3 regions of the Pseudomonas sp. C11 genome follow, and region 2 is predicted to be linked to each of the others. Evidence: riboswitches for the same ligand, from Rfam matches in the RefSeq annotation. Region 2 holds a riboswitch; each other region holds the start of a gene.
What was found. A riboswitch is a leader RNA that binds a small molecule or an ion and turns the genes downstream of it on or off. The one in region 2 is predicted to bind cobalamin.
Positions count from the first base shown of each region.

Region 1 (6,758 bases), on a different contig from region 2:
CTCCAGGCCGCGTCGGCGCAGCCAGCTCGCGCCCGCCAGGTGCGCACGCTCCACCAAGGCTGCCGACGGGTAGGCCTGCAACGCGTCCAGCTCGCAGCGCGCCGCCAGGGCGGCGAGGCTGGCGGAGAGGTCGTGATTGTCCGGGTCATGCACCGGCACGTTGGTCGACAGGTCGATCAGCTCGCCCTGCGCGGCCGGTTGCTTGAGGCGGAACAGGCTCGCCTCACGGCTGCCGGCGAGCACGTAGGTGCCACGCCCCACCTCGCCGGACACCAGATGCCGACGCGCCGCCTCGCGGTAGGCGAGCATCACTGTGCTCGGGTTGATGCCCAGCGTCCAGGCCAGCCGGCGCTGCGGCGGCAGGCGTTCGCCAGGCTTGAGTTCGCCACGACCAATGGCCGCAGCGATGGCCTCGACCAACGCCAGGTAAGTGGGTAAGGCGCTGTTTTGCAGATCAGGAAGCCACATTGTTTGCCATGCAATATAAATATTTACCCATACAATGCGCCGCACTAGCATCCGGGTCAACGCCACCCGGAGCATTCGCCATGTTCGACCTCACCCAACTGCGCCAGAGCGCGGCACTGGTTCATCGCCATATGGCGCCCACGCCACAACTGAGCTGGCCGCTGCTGGCCCAGCGCACGGGCTGCGAGGTCTGGGTCAAGCACGAGAATCACGCCCCGACTGCCGCCTTCAAGGTGCGCGGCGGGCTGGTCTATATCGACGCCCTGCTGCGCCGCGAGCCGCAGGTGCGCGGGCTGGTCACCGCCACCCGAGGGAATCACGGCCAGAGCCTGGCGCTGGCGGCGCGTCAAGCGGGCCTGGCCATCCGCATCCTGGTGCCGCATGGCAACGCCCGCGAGAAGAACGCGGCGATGCGCGCCCTCGGCGCCGAGGTGATCGAATATGGCCGTGACTTCGACGAAGCCCGCGCCGAGGCGGCGCGCCTGGCCGAGCGCGACAACCTGCACTGGGTACCGTCATTGCATGAGGATCTGGTGCGCGGCGTAGCCACCTACGCCCTGGAGCTGCTGGAAGCGGTGCCGAATCTGCGCCGGGTCTATGTGCCTATCGGGCTCGGTTCGGGCATCTGCGGGATGATCCGCACCCGTGACCTGCTTGGTCTCGACACCGAAATCATCGGCGTGGTCGCCAGCGGCGCCGACGCCTATGCACGCAGCTTCGAGCAGGGCTGCCTGGTGCAGACCGAACGTGCCGACACCCTGGCCGACGGCATGGCCTGCCGCCAGCCGCAGCAACTGACACTGGACATGCTCAGCGCCGGCGCTGCACGCATCGTGCGAGTCAACGACGAGGAAATTCGCGCCGCCATCCGCGCCTACCACGAAGACGCCCACAACCTCGCCGAAGGTGCCGGCGCTGCCGCACTGGCCGCTCTGATGCAGGAGCGCGAACTCAATGCCGGGCAGCGCGTGGCCGTGGTACTCAGCGGCGCCAATATCGACCGCGCAGCGCTGGCCGAGCTGTTGCGTGACGAGGCGCCGGTGGCCGCCTGAACTCAAACCGTGGCGAGCGGCTCGGCAGGCTGGCGAGCGGGTGTCTGCCGTAACCAACGCGCCAGCCCCCACTCGGCCGCGATCAGTGCCAGCAACAGAGCGAGCTGAATCAGCAGGGCAATATAGAACGGCTTGAACACATGGCCGACCTGCTTCTTGAACAACCCGAGAAGAAACTCGGCCTGGAACAGCTGCTCGATACGGGCATCCAGTACCTGAGTCAGCACCTTCTCGTTGAGCCCGCTGTAACGGGCGGTTTTCTCTACCGCCATCTCGCCAATCGCCTTGCCTAGCAGGCTGGCGCGCAGACGGTCGAACAGGTCGAAGGCAATGCGCTCGGCGGTCGAGGCATCGGCACGGGCCTCGGCCTCCAGCAGCCGTTCGCTGCGCAGGTAGTCCAGCGCCAACTGGTTGAGCACCTCCTGCACGCTGGCATCGCGCACCGCCAGGGTGCCCTGTTGGCCCTGCGCTTCGACATAGGCCTGGAAATCGCTCCAGACGCCATCAGCAAGCTCCTGCACCATGGGTGCGTAGCTGTCGAGATGGCGATTGATCTGCTGCTGGCTGCCATACAGCAATCCGCCCTGGAAACCGAGAAACCCTCCGGCCAGCGGCAACAGCAGAAAGTAGAGTTTGAGCAGCCAGTGGTGCCAGCGGTTATTGCGCGCCAGCCAGCCCAATCGGTGCAGCTTTAGCGCCAGCAACAGACCCGCAACCGCACCGAGCAGCAGGGCCAGGCCGGTGTAGAGGAAAAGACTGAAAAAGCTGAAGGGTTCCCACAGCGCGGTGAGCAGCAGACGTGCCTGTTCCATGTGTATCGCCTCGTTCGTCCATGACGAGGGCGAGTCTAAACCAGCGCGCTAATCAGTGCCGCCGGGGCGTGACCAGACTGTGCGTCAGGCCACGCCCTGCTTATCAACGGAACGGCGGCTCGTCGAAGCTACGCAGCTTGCGCGAATGCAGCGAGTCGAGCTGGCTGCGCATCAGCTCCAGCGCGGCGATGCCAATATGCAGGTGCTGGGTCACGGCGCGCTCGTAGAAGGCACCGGCCGCACCGGGCAGCTTGATCTCGCTGTGCAACGGCTTGTCCGACACGCAAAGCAGCGTGCCGTAGGGCACCCGCAGGCGATAGCCTTGCGCGGCGATGGTGCCGCTCTCCATGTCCACCGCCACCGCACGCGACAGGTTGATCAACGGGCGCTCCTGCGCCCAGCGCAGCTCCCAGTTGCGATCGTCGTAGGTCAGTACGGTGCCGGTACGCAGGCGCTTCTTCAGCTCATCGCCCTGCTCGCCCGTCACCTGCTTGGCCGCTTCCTGCAGCGCCTGCTGCACTTCGGCCAGCGCTGGCAGCGGGATGTGCGGTGGCAGCACGCGGTCGAGGATGCCGTCGCGGCGCATGTAGGCGTGGGCCAACACGTAATCGCCGATGGTCTGCGACTGACGCAGGCCGCCACAGTGGCCGATCATCAGCCAGCAGTGCGGGCGCAGCACGGCCAGGTGGTCGGTGATGTTCTTGGCGTTGGACGGGCCGACGCCGATGTTGACCAGGGTCACGCCATGACCATCTTCGGCCTGCAGGTGGTAGGCCGGCATCTGGTAGCGGTGCCAGACCACGTTCTCGATGATCGCCTGCATCTCGCCTTCGTTCATGCCGCGCTCGATCACCACGTTGCCGGGCAGCACCATGCGGGTGAAGCGCGAGGCGCCCACCAGCATATCAAGGCCATGGCGGATGAACTGGTCGACGTAACGGTGATAGTTGGTCAGCAGAATCCAGGGCTGCACATGGCGCCAGTCGCTGCCGGTGTAGTGCTGGATGCGCTTGAGCGAGAAGTCGGTACGCGCCGCGTCGAACAGCGCCAGCGGCAGCGGGTCGATGTTCTCCCAGTCGTACAGACCGTCGGCGGTGCCGTCGGTGGCGGCGGACAGGTCGGTACTGGGGAATACCCGCGCCAGCTCAGCGGCGGTCACGCCACTGCCGGCCAGCTCATCGCCGCCCTCGACCACGTACGGGTAAGGAATGTTCTGCTGACTGCGACCGACCTCCACCCGCACGGTGAAGTCGTTCATCAATGGGCGCAGCTGCTCCAGCAGGTATTTGCGGAAGGCAGCCGGCTGGGTCACGGTGATCGCGTAGGTACCTGGGATCTGCACCTTGGCGTAGGCGCGCACGGTGGTCGGCACTTCGCCCTGGCACAGGTAGGTCAGGCGCAGTTCGGGGTAGCGGAACAGGCAGTGCTCGCTGGCATCCGGACGGATGCGCTCCTTGAGGTAGCGCTTGAGCGCGTGGCTCAGGGCACCGGTGGCTTCCTGGTGCAACGCGGCAAGGCGATCAACCGCCTCTTCGGGGGTATGGGCAACGATAAAATCATCGGAACAGGCTTTCACAGGCATCTTCCTGGCAGAACGAACGCCCCTATCTTGCCTGCAACCTCATGGCAAAACATAGCGCGGCGACCGAGCGCATCGGTCACCGCGCTCTGGATCAGGCTGCCGCCTGGTGCAAACGCACGTTGAACAGCGGGCCTCGGCTGAAACGCGCCAGCGCCTTGGCACCAGCCAGCACGCCCAGGTCGATCAGCGGCTCGACCAGAATCACGCTCATGTAGGCCAGGCCGAAGCTGCCCACGGCGGCCAGGTTATCACTGGTAAAGCCATGGCCGTAGAAGGCCCAGAAGCCGACCCAGGCGACGATACCGCCCTGATAGGCGGTCGACAGCGCCAGCGCCTGCTTGTAGGACAGGTCGACATAGGCGGTACCGGGCGCGACGATCCGTTTGGCCAGCACACTGATGGCCCACAGCGGCACCAGCAACGTGGTGACGTTCATGCCGTACTGCGGCAGGTCGAATGGGGCGAACAACAGCCCTTGCAGCAGCAGGCCAGCGGCCAGACCGACGGCCGTGGCACCGGCGCCGAACAGCAGGAGCAAGGTGGAGCCGAGGATCAGGTGCACCTCGGAAACGCCAACCGCATGGTGCGGGAATACCTCGAAGAAGCAGAACACCAGCGCGGTGGTCAGCAGGCTGCGCAGCGCCAGGGCGGTCGCCCCGCCGTTGTCGCGAATGGCATCGCGCGCCAGTTTGGCGGTCAGGCCAAAGGCACCGACTGCGGTTGCGTAGCTGAGGAAAATCTTGGCGCCTTCGACGACACCGGGTTCGATATGCATGCAAGTTCCTTGGCCGCGCCCACCGCGCGACGAGTTGGAGGATCGATGGATTCGATGGCAGGTCTCCTGGCTCACGGCTTGGCACTTCGCCCGCCTTCCCGACCGGAGTCAGTGGCATGAGGGCATCGTTCGCCGCTTACAGTTGCGGGGGCAGCCAGGGCATTGGCGAGACTCGCCGCACCCTGTTCCCTTTTCATCCGCGTCACGTAGGTGCACGCAGAACCATCGGCCGTCAGATTACTCGCCTGCTGGGCTAAAAAACAGCGCGCCGGGCTGGCGCGGTTGGCTCATCCCTGTTGGCGCGGGGAACACGTTTAGTACGACCAACTATCCCAAAGGGAAAAATCAGCCGCTAAAAATCCACCAACTTTTCCTTGTTAAAGATCGCTCAAGAATCAAAGCAGATTCGGCGTGCTACGCGCCAGCAACGCCTCGACGTCGACACCTCGCGGCAGAGTGCCGTAGACCCGTCCACGGCCTTCCAGGCGGCTGGCGATAAAGGCATCTGAGACGGTGGCGTTGCCGGCCTCCAGCAGCAGCTTGGCCTGCAGTGCCACGGCCATATCCTCGGTGAGTTGGCGGGCGCGATACTGGATATCGGCGGTATCGGCAAAATCGGCTTTAAGGCGCTGAATATGCGCCCTGAGGCGGGCATCTCCGTGGCCGTCGCCCAGCTCATTGAACAGCGCATCGAGAACGCCCGGCTCCTTGGACAGAGCGCGCAGCACGTCCAGGCATTGCACGTTGCCGGAGCCCTCCCAGATAGAGTTGACCGGCGCCTCGCGGTAAAGGCGCGGCATGATGGTGTCCTCGACGTAACCGGCACCGCCCATGCACTCGCTGGCCTCGTAGATCATTTCCGGGGCGCGCTTGCAGATCCAGTATTTGCCCACGGCGGTGACCAGGCGGGCGAACTTGTCTTCCTGCGCATCATGCGAGTGGTCGAGCGCGCGGCCCATGCGCATGCACAGCGCCAGCGCGGCTTCGCTCTCCAGCGCCAGGTCGGCGAGCACGTTCTGCATCAGTGGCTGGTCGGCGAGCCGCTTGCCGCCCACCTGACGGTGCGCGCAGTGGTGCGCGGCCTGGGTCAGGGCCTGGCGCATCAGGCTACTGGAGCCGACCATGCAGTCGAAGCGGGTCATGGCCACCATCTCGATGATGGTCGGCACGCCGCGTCCTTCCTCGCCGAGCATCCAGGCGAAGGCGCCACGGTATTCCACCTCGCTGGAGGCGTTGGCCCAGTTGCCCAGCTTGTTCTTCAGGCGCTGGATGTAGAACTGGTTGCGCGTGCCGTCCGGGCGATGACGCGGCAGCAGAAAGCACGACAGGCCCTTGTCGGTGTAGGCCAGGGTGAGGAAGGCGTCGCACATCGGCGCCGAGCAGAACCATTTGTGGCCGACCAGCTCGTAGCCCTGCCCCGGCCCGCCAAGACCGATGGCGTAGGCGCGGGTGGTGTTGGCACGCACGTCGGTGCCGCCCTGTTTCTCGGTCATGGCCATGCCGATGGTGACGCCGGTTTTCTGCTCCATCGGCAGGTTGCGCGGGTCGTACTGGCTGGAGAGGATCTTCGGCAGCCACTGCTCGGCCACGTTGGGCTGCAGGCGAATGGCCGGCACGGCGGCAAAGGTCATGGTCAGCGGGCAGCCACTGGCGGCCTCGGCCTGGCTGTGCAGGTAGGTCAGGCCGGCACGGGCGACATGCGCGCCGGCACGCGGATCGGCCCAGGGCAACGAAGGCAGACCATGCTCGACCGCCGTGCGCATCAGTTCGTGATAGGCCGGATGGAACTCCACCAGGTCGATGCGGTTGCCGTAGCGATCATGACTCTTGAACACCGGTTTGTTCTCGTTGGCGAGAAAGCCGGCCTGCATCAGCGTGCCGCCGGCCAATGCGCCGTAGGCACTCAGGCGTTCGTAGGCCCAGGCCCCGTCATAACGACGAGTCCACTCCTGCAATGGCAGGTCGAGGCGATAGAGATTGGCGCCGTCCAGGCTCGGCACCTGGTTGAACACCTCATGAGTTTCGGCGTGCAGGCTGGGTTTCATCGCGTGGAGTCCTCGGCGCCGACG
Region 1 covers NZ_JAWIIP010000009.1:271,988-278,745, forward strand. The annotation lists gene VC352_RS16455 (PLP-dependent aminotransferase family protein) at 1-468, opposite strand, end outside; gene VC352_RS16460 (threonine dehydratase) at 549-1,520, shown strand; gene VC352_RS16465 (hypothetical protein) at 1,523-2,332, opposite strand; gene amn (AMP nucleosidase) at 2,436-3,908, opposite strand; gene VC352_RS16475 (energy-coupling factor ABC transporter permease) at 4,006-4,689, opposite strand; cobalamin riboswitch at 4,728-4,931, opposite strand; gene VC352_RS16480 (acyl-CoA dehydrogenase family protein) at 5,085-6,734, opposite strand; gene VC352_RS16485 (TetR/AcrR family transcriptional regulator) at 6,731-6,758, opposite strand, start outside.
Region 1: linked by a shared signal. The riboswitch ahead of VC352_RS16475 (energy-coupling factor ABC transporter permease) and the one ahead of cobG (precorrin-3B synthase) in region 2 are both predicted to bind cobalamin.

Region 2 (6,758 bases):
TGCAGCTTCGGCTCGGTGGACGCGCTGCCGCTGTTCTTGCTGATCAGCACGTCGCAGCGGATGCGGGCGAACAGTGCACGCTCCTCGTCCAGGGAGAACGGCCCACGCGCGCCGATGATCTCAGCACGCGGCGGCGCCGGTTCGGCCTGCAGGCAACGTACCGTCCAGTGCTGGTGCTCAGGAATCTCATGCAGATGCGCCAGCGGCTCGCGTCCGGAGGTGAAGAAGGGCCGTTCGAATAGTGCCAGTGCGCGGGTCAGTTCATCCCAGCCGTCCACCTCGCGCCAGTCATCCTCCCCGCCTGGCTGCCAGCCAGGGCGACGCAGCGCCCAGCAGGGCACGCCGACGATTTCGGCGGCGCGGGCGGCGTTATGGCTGATCTGCGCGGCGTAGGGGTGGGTCAGATCCAGCAGCAGTTCGATGCCTTCGTCGGCGATAAAGGCGGCCAGTCCTTCGGCGCCGCCAAAACCGCCGACGCGCACACGGCAGGCGAGGTCGTCCGGCACGCGGCCCAGCCCAGCCAGGCTGTAGACCGTCTCCGGCCCCAGCCGACGCGCCAGGCGCAGCGCCTCGGTGGTGCCGCCGAGCAGCAGGATCCGCGCACTCACGGCTTGCGCACCGTCAGCAGGGTGATCGGCAGCGCCGCGCGCCAGGTGTCGAAACCACCCAGCGGCTGCGCCTGGGCCACGGTCAGACGCAGCATCTCGCCGCCGTGCTGCTCGCGAAAACTTACCAGCGCCGCCTCGCTCTGGATGGTCACGGCATTGGCCAGCAGACGCCCGCCCGGCTTGAGCGCAGCCCAGCAATCCTCCAGCACACCGGGCACGGTGACGCCGCCGCCGATAAAGATCGCATCCGGTGCAGGCAGCCCAGCCAGCGCCTCGGGCGCATGCCCGGCGACCAGTTGCAGACCGGGTACACCGAGCGTGTCGCGATTGTGGCGAATGTGTTCCTGGCGCCCCTCGTTGGCCTCGATGGCGATAGCGCGGCAAGCCGGGTGCGCACGCATCCACTCGATGCCGATGGAGCCGCAGCCGGCGCCAACGTCCCACAGCAGCTCACCAGGCAGCGGCGCCAGGCGTGCCAGGGTGACCGCGCGTACGTCGCGCTTGGTCAGTTGCCCGTCGTGGCGATAGGCGTCGTCCGGCAGGCCGCAGGTCGGCGGCAGCAGTTGTGCCCCGGCATCGGCCAGACATTCCACCGCCAGCAGGTTGAGGTCGGCGCCCCGTGGCAGGTTCCAGCTCGCGGCCAGACTATCAACACGGCGCTCCTCGGGGCCGCCAAGGTGCTCCAGCAAAGTCAGACGACTGGCACCGAAACCGCGGGCGCACAGGGCTTCGGCGACCTGCGCGGGGGTGTCACCATCGGCGCTCAATACCAGCAGGCGCATGCCGGGAAACAGTTTGCCTTTGAGCGTGGCCAGGGGCCGCCCGACCAGCGAAACCACCTCCACTTCCTGCAACGGCCAGCCCAGACGCGCGGCCGCCAGGGACACCGAGGACGGCGCGGGTAATACCAGCAGCTCGTCGGCGGCAACCTGGCGCGCCAGACTGGCACCGACGCCATAGAACATCGGATCACCACTGGCCAGCACGCACACCGCCTCGCCGCGCCGCGCCAGCAGCGGCCCAAGGTCGAAGGGGCTCGGCCAGGTTTCCCGCTCGCCACTGATGCACGGCGGCAGCAGCGCCAGTTGCCGTGGCGCGCCAACGATGCGCGTGGCCGCCAGCAGGGCGCGGCGCGCGGCCTTGCCGAGGCCGGAGTAGCCGTCTTCGCCGATGCCGACCAGGGTCAACCAGGGTTTCATCCAATGTCCTCGCACGGGCCCGACGGAGCGCCTGTCCGCGCTCCGGGCAAAGCGGGCATAATACAGGCTTCGTCGGTGCCCTTGAGTCGATACGACTCCGCAACGGGCCTAAGAGGGAACACGGCTAAACCGTGGCTGCCCCCGCAACTGTAAACAGCGAGTCTGCTGCACCCACGCCACTGGATGTCCGGGAAGGCCGCAACAGACCAAGACCTGTCAGCCAGGAGACCTGCCGACGAACGCTGGTCGCGAGTGCCAACATCGGGCGGGGTGTACCGATGCCATGGAATCCCCTGTGGATTTCGCTGGTTTGGTCGCCGCGTCGTTATCCACAGGTGATCCTTTGCCCGCATCCGTCCGCCCTTCCGCCTGCCCCGGCCTGCTGCGCATCGTGCCTGCGCTGGACGGCGGCATCTGCCGGGTCAAACTGCCCGGCGGCGTGCTGCGCAGCACCCAGGCGCGGGCGATTGCCGAGGCCGCGCTGCACAAGGCCAGCGGCGTACTGGAGCTGACCAACCGCAGCAACCTGCAGATTCGTGGCGTGCTACCCGGCCAGGAAGCACCGCTGATCGATGCCCTGCTCGCTGCCGGGCTCGGCCCGCGCGTGGCCGCCGCCGATGACGTGCGCAACCTGATGCTCAGCCCCGCCGCCGGCCTCGACCCGCAGGCGCGGATGGATGTGCGGCCACTGGCCAGCCAGTTGCTCGACCTGTTGCAGGACACCCCGGCGCTACATGCCCTTTCGCCCAAGTTCGCCCTGCAACTGGACGGCGGCGAAGCCCTGGCCATGCGCGAACACCCGCACGACCTGTGGCTGGCCGCTGAGAACGAGCAGCACTTGCTGCTGGGCCTGGCTGGCTGCCCCGGCGACACGCCGCTGGTACGCATCGAAGCGTCACAAGCGCTCGAAGTGGTACGCGAACTCCTGCTGCTGTTCCTCGAACGCGCCACGCCAGAACAATCCCGCATGCGCCATTTGCTGGCGCAGATCACACCCAGCGAGCTGCTGCAGCAATTGCAGGCCCGGCTGGCCTTTCCCCTGCAGCCTGCTGCTAACCCTCGGCAGCCCGCCGTTGTTCACCAGAGTGCGCCGGCAGGGATTTATCCACAGGCGCAGACCGGCCTGTGCATGGTGGTAGCAGGTGCGCAGTTGGGCCGGTTGCACGCCGAACAGTTGCTGACGCTCGCAGAGCTCAGCGAGCGATTGGGCGACAGCGAGCTGCACCTGACACCCTGGCAGGGCGTGCTGCTGGGCAACGTGGCGAAGGAAAGGGCTGACGAATTACTGGCCGCACTGAGCGAACTGGACCTTCTGCCCCATCTCGACGAACCGCTGCTCGGCCTGGTCGCCTGTACCGGCTCGGCGGCGTGCGCGCGCGGCCTGGCCGACAGCAAGCACCACGCCCTGCATCTGGCCGAGCTGCTGCGCGCAAACGGCGCGCGCCCACAGGTGCACTTAAGCGCCTGCCCACGCAGTTGCGCCAGCGCCCGCGTGCAGCCCTACACCCTTTTGGCCAGCACGCCCGACCACTACCAGCTCTATCAACGCACGCCCGAGGCGCCCGGTTTCGGCCGTCTGCTGGTGCCGGCCATGACCATCGACGAGGCCGGCGCCTGGTTCGCCCGCCAACACCCCGCAGGAAAACCCGATGCTTGATTACATCCGCGACGGCCAGGAAATCTACCGCCGCTCCTTCGCCACCATTCGCGCCGAGGCCAACCTCGACGGCATTCCCGCCGACCTGGAAAAACTCGCCGTACGGGTGATCCACGCCTGCGGCATGGTCGATGTGGTCGAGGATCTGCGCTTCTCCCCCGGCGCCGGTGCAGCGGGAAGTGCCGCGCTGCTGGCCGGTGCGCCAATCCTCTGCGATGCACGCATGGTCGCCGAGGGCATCACCCGCCCGCGCCTGCCGGCGAATAACAAGGTGATCTGCACCCTGCACGACGCCGGCGTACCGGAACTGGCCCGCGAAGTCGGCAACACCCGCTCGGCGGTAGCCCTGGAGCACTGGCGCGAACACCTGGAAGGCAGCGTGGTGGTGATCGGCAACGCGCCCACCGCGCTGTTCTACCTGCTGGAAATGCTCGATGCCGGGGCGCCGAAACCGGCGCTGATCATCGGCATGCCGGTGGGCTTTATCGGTGCTGCGGAATCGAAAGATGCGCTGGCCGCAGACAGCCGTGGCGTGCCCTACGTCATCGTCCGTGGCCGTCGCGGCGGCAGCGCCATGGCGGTGGCCGCGGTCAACGCCCTCGCCTCGGAGGTGGAATGATGGCTGGCCGTCTACTTGGCCTCGGCGTCGGCCCCGGCGACCCCGAGCTGCTTACCCTCAAGGCGCTGCGCCTGCTCAAAGGCGCGCCAGTGGTGGCCTACTTCGTGGCCAAGGCCAAGCACAACGCCGGCCATGGCGGTAATGCTTTCGGCATCATCGAGCAGCATCTGGACGCCGCCCAGCAGCGCCTGCCGCTGGTCTACCCGGTGACCACCGAGAAGCTCGCCCCGCCGCTGTCCTACGAGGATGTGATCGCCGACTTCTACGACACCTGTGCCGAGCAGATCGCCCAATTGCTGGACGATGGCCAGGACGTGGCGGTGATCTGCGAAGGCGACCCGTTCTTCTACGGCTCCTACATGTACCTGCACGACCGTCTGGCCGAGCGCTACGAGGTTGAGGTGGTGCCTGGCGTGTGCTCGATGCTCGGCTGCGCCTCGGTGCTCGGCACGCCGCTGGTGTATCGCAACCAGAGCTTGAGCGTGCTCTCCGGCGTGCTGCCGGAAGACGAACTGGAACAACGCCTGCGCGACGCCGAAGCGGCGGTGGTGATGAAACTCGGGCGCAACTTCGACAAGGTGCGCCGCGTGCTGCGCAAGCTCGGTCTGGACGACCGCGCCCACTACGTCGAACGCGCCACCATGGCCAGCCAGAAGATCGTGCCGCTCGATGAAGTAGAGCCGATGGATTCGCCGTACTTCTCCATGATTCTGGTGCCTGGGCAAAAGTGGCGGGGGTGAAGCGCCCGACATGCTTTTCTCCCCTCTCCCGCTTGCGGGAGAGGGGCCGGGGGAGAGGGTCTAACCGGCAACTCCGCATCGCCTGAGCCACCCTCTCCCCAACCCTCTCCCATAAATGGGAGAGGGAGCAGTCCGTGCACTGGGAGGCAGTTCATTTACCTCAGCACACAGGACTTAGACCGTAGCCCGGATGAAATCCGGGAGCCCCATTCCCCGGATTGCATCCGGGCTACAGGATTTACCGCATGAACATCGTCATCCTCGGCGCCAGCGCGCTGGCCACTGCACAACGCCTCAAGGCGCTTTATCCACAGGCCGTGATCCATGGCCTGCGCGGCCGTGCCGACGGCGCAGAGCGCCACTACGACGAGTTCGGCGAGCACCTGCGCGCCCTCTACCGCGCCGGTCAGCCGCTGGTGGTGCTGTGCGCCGCCGGTATCGTTATCCGCAGCCTTGCCGCGCTGCTGGCGGAAAAAGGCGCCGAGCCACCGGTGCTGGCCCTGGCCGAGGATGGCAGCGCCGTGGTGCCGTTGCTTGGCGGCCTGGCCGGGGTCAACCGCCTGGCCCGCGAGATCGCCGCGCACCTGGGCGTCACCCCGGCCATCACCACTAGCGGTGAGCTGCGCTTCGGCACCTGCCTGCTGGAGCCGCCGGCCGGCTATGCACTGGCCGACCTGCAGCAGGGCAAGCGCTTCGTCAGCGACCTGCTCGGCGGCGAAACGGTGCGTATCGAAGGCCAGGCGCCCTGGCTGGAAGCCGCGCAGTTGCCTGTGGATAACGCTGCCAACCGGGTCATCCACATCACCCCGCAGGCACGCCCGGCGCAGCCGGACGAACTGCTGATCCACCCGCGCAGCGCCGCCGCACTGATCGAACGCCCCGATGCCGAGTTGCCGGCACGGCTGCAACAGGCACTGAGCATCGCCAACCTGGCACCGCAAGCGCTGGCCTGCCTGCTTGCGGACAACCGCTGGATGGCCAATGCCGAGCTACACGCCGCCGCAGACGAGTTGAAGCTGCCGCTGCGCTTTATCCACAGCACGTCCGAACTGCTGCCCGAACACCATGCTGGCGATGGCCTGCGCCTGCTGCTGAGTGAACAGCCGCTGGATATCGAACGCCTCGGCCAGCGCCGTGGCCGCCTCAGCGTGGTCGGTCTCGGCCCTGGCGCGGCCGAGCACATGACTCCCGCCGTACGCCGTGCCCTTGATGAGGCCGAAGACCTGCTCGGCTACGACACCTACGTGAAGATGGCTGGCCCGCTGCGCACCGATCAATGCCTGCACCCCAGCGATAACCGCGAGGAGCTGCAACGCGCCGCCCATGCCTTCGAGCTGGCCGCCAGCGGTCGGCGGGTGGTGATGATCTCCTCCGGCGATCCCGGCGTATTCGCCATGGCCGCCGCCGTGATGGAAGCGCTGGAAAGCCCGCAAAGCGAGGCCTGGCAAGGCGTAGAACTGGAAGTACTGCCGGGCGTTTCCGCTGCCCTGGCCACTGCCGCCAAGGCCGGCGCGCCGCTGGGTCATGACTTCTGCCTGATCTCGCTATCGGACAACCTCAAGCCCTGGGCGGTGATCGAGAAACGCCTAGAGCACGCCGCCCTGGCCGACCTGGCCATGGCCTTCTACAACCCGATCTCCAAGGCCCGCCCCTGGCAGCTCGGCCGCGCGCTCGACTTGCTGCGCCAGCACCGCACGCCGGAAACGCTGGTGGTGCTCGGCCGCGATATCGGCCGCCCCGCCGAAGCCCTGCGCAGCCTGACCCTCGGCGAGCTGACGCCGGAGATGGTCGATATGCGCACCCTGGTGATCATCGGCTCCAGCCAAACCCGCCGTTTCCCGCGTGCCAATGGTGGCGAGTGGGTGTATACGCCGCGCTGGTATCCGGCGCTCACTACCGACTAAGGCAAAAACACATCATAGAGCTGGTGCTGCT
Region 2 covers NZ_JAWIIP010000007.1:232,519-239,276, reverse strand. The annotation lists gene VC352_RS13560 (cobalt-precorrin-6A reductase) at 1-608, opposite strand, end outside; gene cbiE (precorrin-6y C5,15-methyltransferase (decarboxylating) subunit CbiE) at 605-1,807, opposite strand; cobalamin riboswitch at 1,864-2,059, shown strand; gene cobG (precorrin-3B synthase) at 2,151-3,464, shown strand; gene VC352_RS13545 (precorrin-8X methylmutase) at 3,457-4,083, shown strand; gene VC352_RS13540 (precorrin-2 C(20)-methyltransferase) at 4,080-4,823, shown strand; gene cobJ (precorrin-3B C(17)-methyltransferase) at 5,069-6,727, shown strand.

Region 3 (6,758 bases), on a different contig from region 2:
GGCGCTGCAGGGTGTCGATCTGATTCTCTCCACTGGCGGGGTATCGGTAGGCGAGGCGGACTTTCTCGGTATTGCCCTGCGCGAGGCCGGCGAGCTGACACTGTGGAAGCTGGCGATCAAGCCGGGCAAGCCGCTCACCTTCGGGCATTACCAAGGTGTGCCGGTGATCGGTCTGCCTGGCAATCCGGCCTCGACCCTGGTGACCTTCGGGCTGCTGGCTCGGCCTTATCTGCTGCGGCGCATGGGTGTGCAGCGGGTCGAGCCGTTGGCCTTCGAGATGCCTGCCGGTTTCATCTGGAGCAAGGCTGGGCAGCGTCGCGAATACCTGCGCGCGCGCATCGAGCAGGGGTGCGTGGTGCCCTATGCCAATCAGAGCTCCGGTGTGTTGCGCAGCGCCGCCTGGGCCGAGGGGTTGGCCGAGGTGCTGGAAGGGCGAACCCTGGCTGAAGGTGATCGTCTGCGCTTCATTCCGCTCAGCGAACTGTTGGGCTGAGCGCATGGACGCCGCGCTGCGCGAGGTGGCTACAGCCCTTGCTCGGGCCGAGCGGGTGTTGATCATTACCGGAGCGGGGCTTTCCGCCGACTCCGGGCTGCCGACCTATCGCGGGATTGGCGGCCTCTACAACGGACGCACCGCAGATGGCCTGCCCATCGAGGCGGCGCTGTCCGGGTCGATGCTGCAGCGCGATCCAGCCCTGTGCTGGAAGTACCTCGCTGAACTCGGCGGGGCCTGCCTGAAGGCAGCGCCCAATGCCGGGCATCTGGTCATCGCCGAGTTGCAGCGGCTGATTCCGGGTTGCTGGGTGCTGACCCAGAACATCGATGGCTACCACCGTGCTGCCGGCAGTCCGGTGGAGCGCCTGATCGAGATTCATGGCGAGCTGGCGCCGTTGTACTGCCAGTCCTGCGCGGCGCAGGACGACGAGCTGGCTGCGCATTTGCAACGACCGTTGCCGCCGCGCTGTCGCCTGTGCGGCGGCATTCTGCGCCCGCCGGTGGTGCTGTTCGAGGAAATGCTGCCCGAGGCGGCCATCGCGACGCTGTATGCCGAGCTGCGCAAGGGCTTCGATGTGGCCCTCAGCGTGGGAACCAGCTCGACCTTTCCTTATATCGTCGAGCCAGTGCTGCGTACGTGTGAGCGTGGAGGGCTGGCGGTGGAGATCAATCCGGGCCTGACACCCTTGAGTGCCGAGGTGGATATCCGCTTGGTGGGGACGGCCTTAGATGTGTTGCCAAAACTACTGAGTCACATTTCTAACGATAGAATTTGCAAATAGCGTTTATAGAGGGCATAGTCGCGTACTTACGAACTTTCATCGACACGGTCGTGCCCATGCTAAAACGCTTCGCACCCCTCGTGCCCCTCGCACTCACGGTGTTTCTCGCTGCCTGCGCAGGTCACTCGCCGCAGTCGCAGCCGCAGAATGACAAAGCCGTCGCAGTGCAACCGGACTTCCCTTCGCGTCCTGTTTCTCAACTGGACGGCGTCGACAGCGACGAAGCTGCTGCCGCCGCGCTCAACGGCAAACCTTACGAAATGCCTCAACTGGCTGACAGCCTGCTGGATCTTGGTCGCTCGCTGATCGGCACCCGTTACCGTTATGGCGGTACCTCGGTGCAGTCCGGCTTCGATTGCAGTGGCTTCGTTGGTTATCTGTTCCGGGAAGAGCTGGGGCTGCAACTGCCGCGCTCCACGCGTGATCTGATCAAACTGGATGCTCCCAAGGTGGCGCGTGCCGATCTCGAGCCGGGTGATCTGATCCTGTTCAATGATCGTGGCCGTGGTCGGGTCAGTCATGCCGGTATCTACATCGGTGACGACCAGTTCATCCATTCCAGCAGTCGTCGCAGTGGCGGCGTGCGCATCGACAGTCTCGATGACAGCTACTGGAATCGCAGTTACCTGGAAGCCAAGCGCGTTCTCGCACTGGCCCCTCAGGAAGAACTCCACGCCCAGCACCCCTGATCGATACGGCGCAGCCTGACAGGCTTGCGCCGTTCGTCGCTTATCGGCAGAGTAGGGCGCACTCAGGCTCAGGATCGTCCCGCCAATGCCTTTCACGCTCCGTCTTGCCTTCATCGCATCCATCGCTCTGCTGAGTGCCTGCAGCAGTTCTCCTCCCGCGCCCCAACCCACTTACAACCCGCCACCCATATCGCTCGACGCGCCCGGCGCTGCCGAGGATGTGTTGTTCCGTGCTTTGGGCCTGGTGGGAACGCCGTATCGCTATGGCGGCAATACCCCGGATGGTGGTTTCGATTGCAGCGGCCTGATTGGCTATGTTTACCGTGACGCGGCAGGTATCAGCCTGCCGCGCTCGACCCGTGAACTCAGTGCCATGCGTCGCCCGGGCGTTGCGCGCGATGCGTTGCGCAGTGGTGATCTGGTGTTCTTCGCCACCAATGGTGGCGGTGCGGTGAGTCATGCCGGCATTTACGTGGGGGAAGGGCGCTTCGTGCACGCGCCCTCCACTGGCGGCACGGTACGTCTGGACAGCCTGGACAATCGCTACTGGCGCAGCGCCTACCTCAGTGCCAAGCGCGTGCTGACGCCCGAACTGGCGCATAACCCCTGAAGCGTCATTCACTGATGCTCGATGCGGTTGCGCCCGGCACGCTTGGCGCGATACAGCGCCATGTCACTGCGTGACAAGGCCGCCTCCGCAGCCTGATCGTCATTGCTGAGGGTCGCTACACCCACGCTGGTCGCCAGGTGAGTCTGCTGATCGCCATGCTGCAACGGCGTGCGTGCCAGCTCCTGCTGGATGCGTTCGGCGAAGCGCAGGGCGGCATCGAGATCCGCATCGCACAGCACGACCGCGAACTCTTCTCCGCCGATACGGCCCGCGGCGTCGGTCTTGCGCAGGTGGGCACGGATCACGTCGGCGAAATGGCGTAGCGCCTGATCTCCCACCGAATGGCCCCAACTGTCGTTGATTACCTTGAAGTGATCCAGATCGAACATCAGCAGCGTGGCATTGCGGATGATCGAGCGCCTTAGTCGCGCCAGTTCCGCGTCGAGCTGACGGATGAAATGGCGGCGGTTGGAGAGTTGGGTCAGCGAGTCTGTCGTTGCCAGAACATTGAGCTCGACCTCGAAGTTCTTGCGTTCGGTGATGTCGGTAATGAAGCCATGCCAGAGCACGCTGCCGTCGTCCTGGGGAGTTGGTCTGGCTGCGCCCTGACACCAGGTATGGCTGCCATCGCTGCGGCAGACCCGATATTCCAGGCGCCAGGGCGTGAGGTTGCGGGTCGCGCTTTCCAGCGATCCCATGTACAGCCCAAGATCATCCGGGTGCAGTAATTGCCGCAGGCGCTGGGGGTTGGCCTGCAACTCGGCGGGGGAGACGCCGTAGATCTCCTGTGAGCCGGCGCTGATGTAGGTGAACTGGCCGCTGCCGTCTGCCTGGGCATGGAACTGGAAGACCATGCCGGGGATTTCGTTGCTCAGTGCGCTCATCAGTTCGGCCGTCTGCTCGAGCTGCTCGGCCATGTTGCGCAGCGCGCTGATGTCGGTCGTGGTGCCGACCATGCGCAGTGCCTTGCCGCTGCGGTCGCGTTCCACCACCTTGCCACGGCTGCGCACCCAGAGGTAATGACCGTCGCGGTGACGGATGCGGTGCTCGACCTCGTAGGCTTCGGTGCGTTGTTCCAGGTGGTCGATTATGGTGGCCTGAACGCGGGCGAGATCGTCCGGATGGATGCGTTTGTAGCTGTCGTGAATGTCGTCGCCGATTTCATGCTCGGCATAGCCGATCAACGCCTTCCAGCGTGGCGAGTAGTGAATGCGATCCTTGTTCAGGTCGCGATCCCAGATGCCGGTGTTACTGCCGTCGATGGCGAGCGCCATGCGTTGTTCCCGGCGCATCAGGGCTTGCTGTTCCCAGGTGATTGTCAGCAGCGTGTCGAGGCTGCTGACGATATCGCTCAGTGCCGTCTGATCGCTGTCATCGGGCGTTTGCGCGCGCTCGTGGAAAAGGCACAGCAAAGCCTTGCCGGCCGCCAGCGGGAGCAGGCTCAGGGCCTGCACGGAATCCGGCGGATCCATCCCGAGCTGACGGGCGATCGCTTGCCGATCTACGAGATGTCGTGCGGTTTCGGGCCACTGCCCTGGGTGCTGGGCGGGCGTATCGGCAAGTGGCTGTCCGCTGAACGCGACGACGTGAGCCTGATGCGGCGCTTTCTCCAGCACGAGCGCCGTGGAGGCATGCGTGTGCGTGCAGGCGAGCCGCAGCAGTGGCAAGCAGGCTTGCGCAAGAGGTGAATGCGACCCGTTGAAGGCAAACGTGAACAGCATTGGGACTCCACGTTCGTGAAAATGGGTGGCGCGAATAGGGGTTCAGGATTTGGTGCGAGCGGAATCTGCCGTCGCGCGCAGGCTTTGAGTTCGGTTATGGGCATTAGTTTAGGCGCGAGGGCGCATTGTGCCATTAATCCGGGTGCATGGGCGGAGACGGCGCAGCGCCGAAGATTGACGCGCAGCCCTGCCAGCCTCTACCCTGCGCGCCTTGCTTCAGGTGCCCCGCGTCGCTGTAACCGGCGACCGAGGGGGGAAACAGGGAAGCCGGTGCGCATGCCGGCGCTGCCCCCGCAACGGTAGGTGAGTCAAACGCCGCTTCAGGCCACTGTGCAAGGCACGGGAAGGCGCGGCGGGGTGCCATTGGCGTCGCTCACGAGCCCGGAGACCGGCCTGTCGCAGTTTCACGGCATCGCGGAGGGCGCTGTCCGGCTTACGCCCCGGTTCAACCGGGGCGTTCGTGTTTGCGTCTTCCGCCTGCCTGACCAGCCACCAGCGCCTGGAGACGTCGCGTGCACTCGCATGCTTCCTCACCATCGTCGCACCTTCGAATGACGGTGCCGGCGCCTGATGTACGGGAACACAGCATGAGCGAATCCGCCGAACGCGATGCCCGCCACAAGGCGCGCATGCAGCGCAAGAAAGCCCTGATCGACGAGAAGATTGCCCAGGCCCAGGATGAATATGGCCTGTTGCTGGTGCATAGCGGCAATGGCAAGGGCAAGAGCAGCAGTGCCTTCGGTATGGTCGCGCGTGCCCTCGGTCACGGCATCAAGGTTGGTGTGGTGCAGTTCATCAAGGGCGCGGCCAGCACCGGCGAAGAAACCTTCTTTCGCCGCTTCCCCGAGGAAGTCAGCTATCACGTGATGGGCGAGGGCTTCACCTGGGAAACCCAGGATCGCCAGCGCGACATCGCCAAGGCGCAGGAGGCATGGGCCGTGGCCCGGCGCCTGCTCAGCGATGAATCCGTTGGCCTGGTGGTGCTGGATGAGCTGAACATCGCCCTCAAGCACGGCTATCTCGAACTGGACGCGGTGCTGGCCGATATCGAGGCCCGGCCACTGCTGCAGCACGTGGTGGTGACCGGCCGGGGCGCCTTGCCGGGGATGATCGAGGCGGCCGATACGGTCACCGAGATGAGCCTGGTCAAGCATGCCTTCAAATCCGGGGTGAAGGCGCAAAAAGGCATCGAATTCTGATGACGACACGTCACTGCCCGGCGCTGCTGATCGCCGCGCCGGCGTCCGGCCAGGGCAAGACCACCGTTACCGCAGCGCTGGCGCGCCTGCACACCCGGCAGGGGCGCAAGGTGCGGGTGTTCAAATGCGGCCCGGACTTTCTCGACCCGATGATCCACGCCCGTGCCAGCGGCGCGCCGGTGTATCAGCTCGATCTGGCCATGGTCGGCGAGGCGGAGAGCCGTCGTCTGCTGTGGCAGGCCGCTGGCGAGGCCGATCTGATTCTGATCGAAGGGGTGATGGGCCTGTTCGACGGCAAACCCTCGGCCGCCGACTTGGCGCGCCACTTCGGTGTGCCGGTGCTGGGGGTGATCGATGGTGCGGCGATGGCGCAGACCTTCGGCGCGCTGGCCCATGGCCTGGCCACCTTTCAGCCGGATCTGCCCTTTGCCGGTGTGCTGGGCAACCGCGTTGCCAGTAGCCGTCATGGCGATATCCTGCGTGATGCCCTGCCGTCGAGCATTCGCTGGTTCGGCGCCTTGCCGCGCAGCGCCGCGGTGGAGTTACCCAGCCGCCATCTGGGCCTGGTGCAGGCGGGCGAGTTGGCGGATCTGGATGCGCGCCTGGACGCCGCCGCCGATGCGTTGGCGGCCAGTGCCGATGTCGATCTGCCGCCAGCGGTGAGCTTTGCTGCGCCGCAGATCGACGAGCCTGCGCCCCTGTTGAACGGTGTGCGCATCGGCGTGGCGCACGATGCCGCGTTCGCCTTCCTGTATCAGGCCAACCTCGACCTGCTGCAGGTGCTCGGCGCCGAGCTGTGCTACTTCTCGCCGCTGGCCGATAGCGAGCTGCCCGAGGTGGACAGCCTTTACCTGCCCGGCGGCTATCCCGAGCTGTACCTGGCCGAGCTGGAAGCCAATCAGGCCATGGCGGCGGCGATCCATGCCCATCATCAGGCCGGCAAACCGTTGCTCGCCGAATGTGGCGGCATGCTCTATCTGCTCGACGAGTTACGGGACAAACAAGGAGCCAGCGGGCGCATGCTCGGTCTGCTGGCCGGCAGCGCCGCGTTGCAACCGCGCCTGACTGCGCTGGCCTTGCAGGCAGTGACGCTACCGGAAGGCGAGCTGCGTGGGCATAGCTACCATCATTCGCGCCTGGACAGCCCGCTAGAGCCGCTGGCGCTCGGTCGCTGCCCGAATGGCAAGCCAGTGGCCGAAGCGGTCTATCGTCTCGGCCGGCTGACCGCCAGCTACATCCACTTCTATTTGCCGTCCAACCCG
Region 3 covers NZ_JAWIIP010000004.1:88,633-95,390, reverse strand. The annotation lists gene glp (gephyrin-like molybdotransferase Glp) at 1-493, shown strand, start outside; gene VC352_RS08265 (NAD-dependent deacylase) at 498-1,277, shown strand; gene VC352_RS08260 (C40 family peptidase) at 1,334-1,966, shown strand; gene VC352_RS08255 (C40 family peptidase) at 2,052-2,576, shown strand; gene VC352_RS08250 (diguanylate cyclase) at 2,585-4,030, opposite strand; gene VC352_RS08245 (hypothetical protein) at 4,070-4,264, shown strand; cobalamin riboswitch at 4,499-4,709, shown strand; gene cobO (cob(I)yrinic acid a,c-diamide adenosyltransferase) at 4,885-5,496, shown strand; gene VC352_RS08235 (cobyrinate a,c-diamide synthase) at 5,496-6,758, shown strand, end outside.
Region 3: linked by a shared signal. The riboswitch ahead of cobO (cob(I)yrinic acid a,c-diamide adenosyltransferase) and the one ahead of cobG (precorrin-3B synthase) in region 2 are both predicted to bind cobalamin.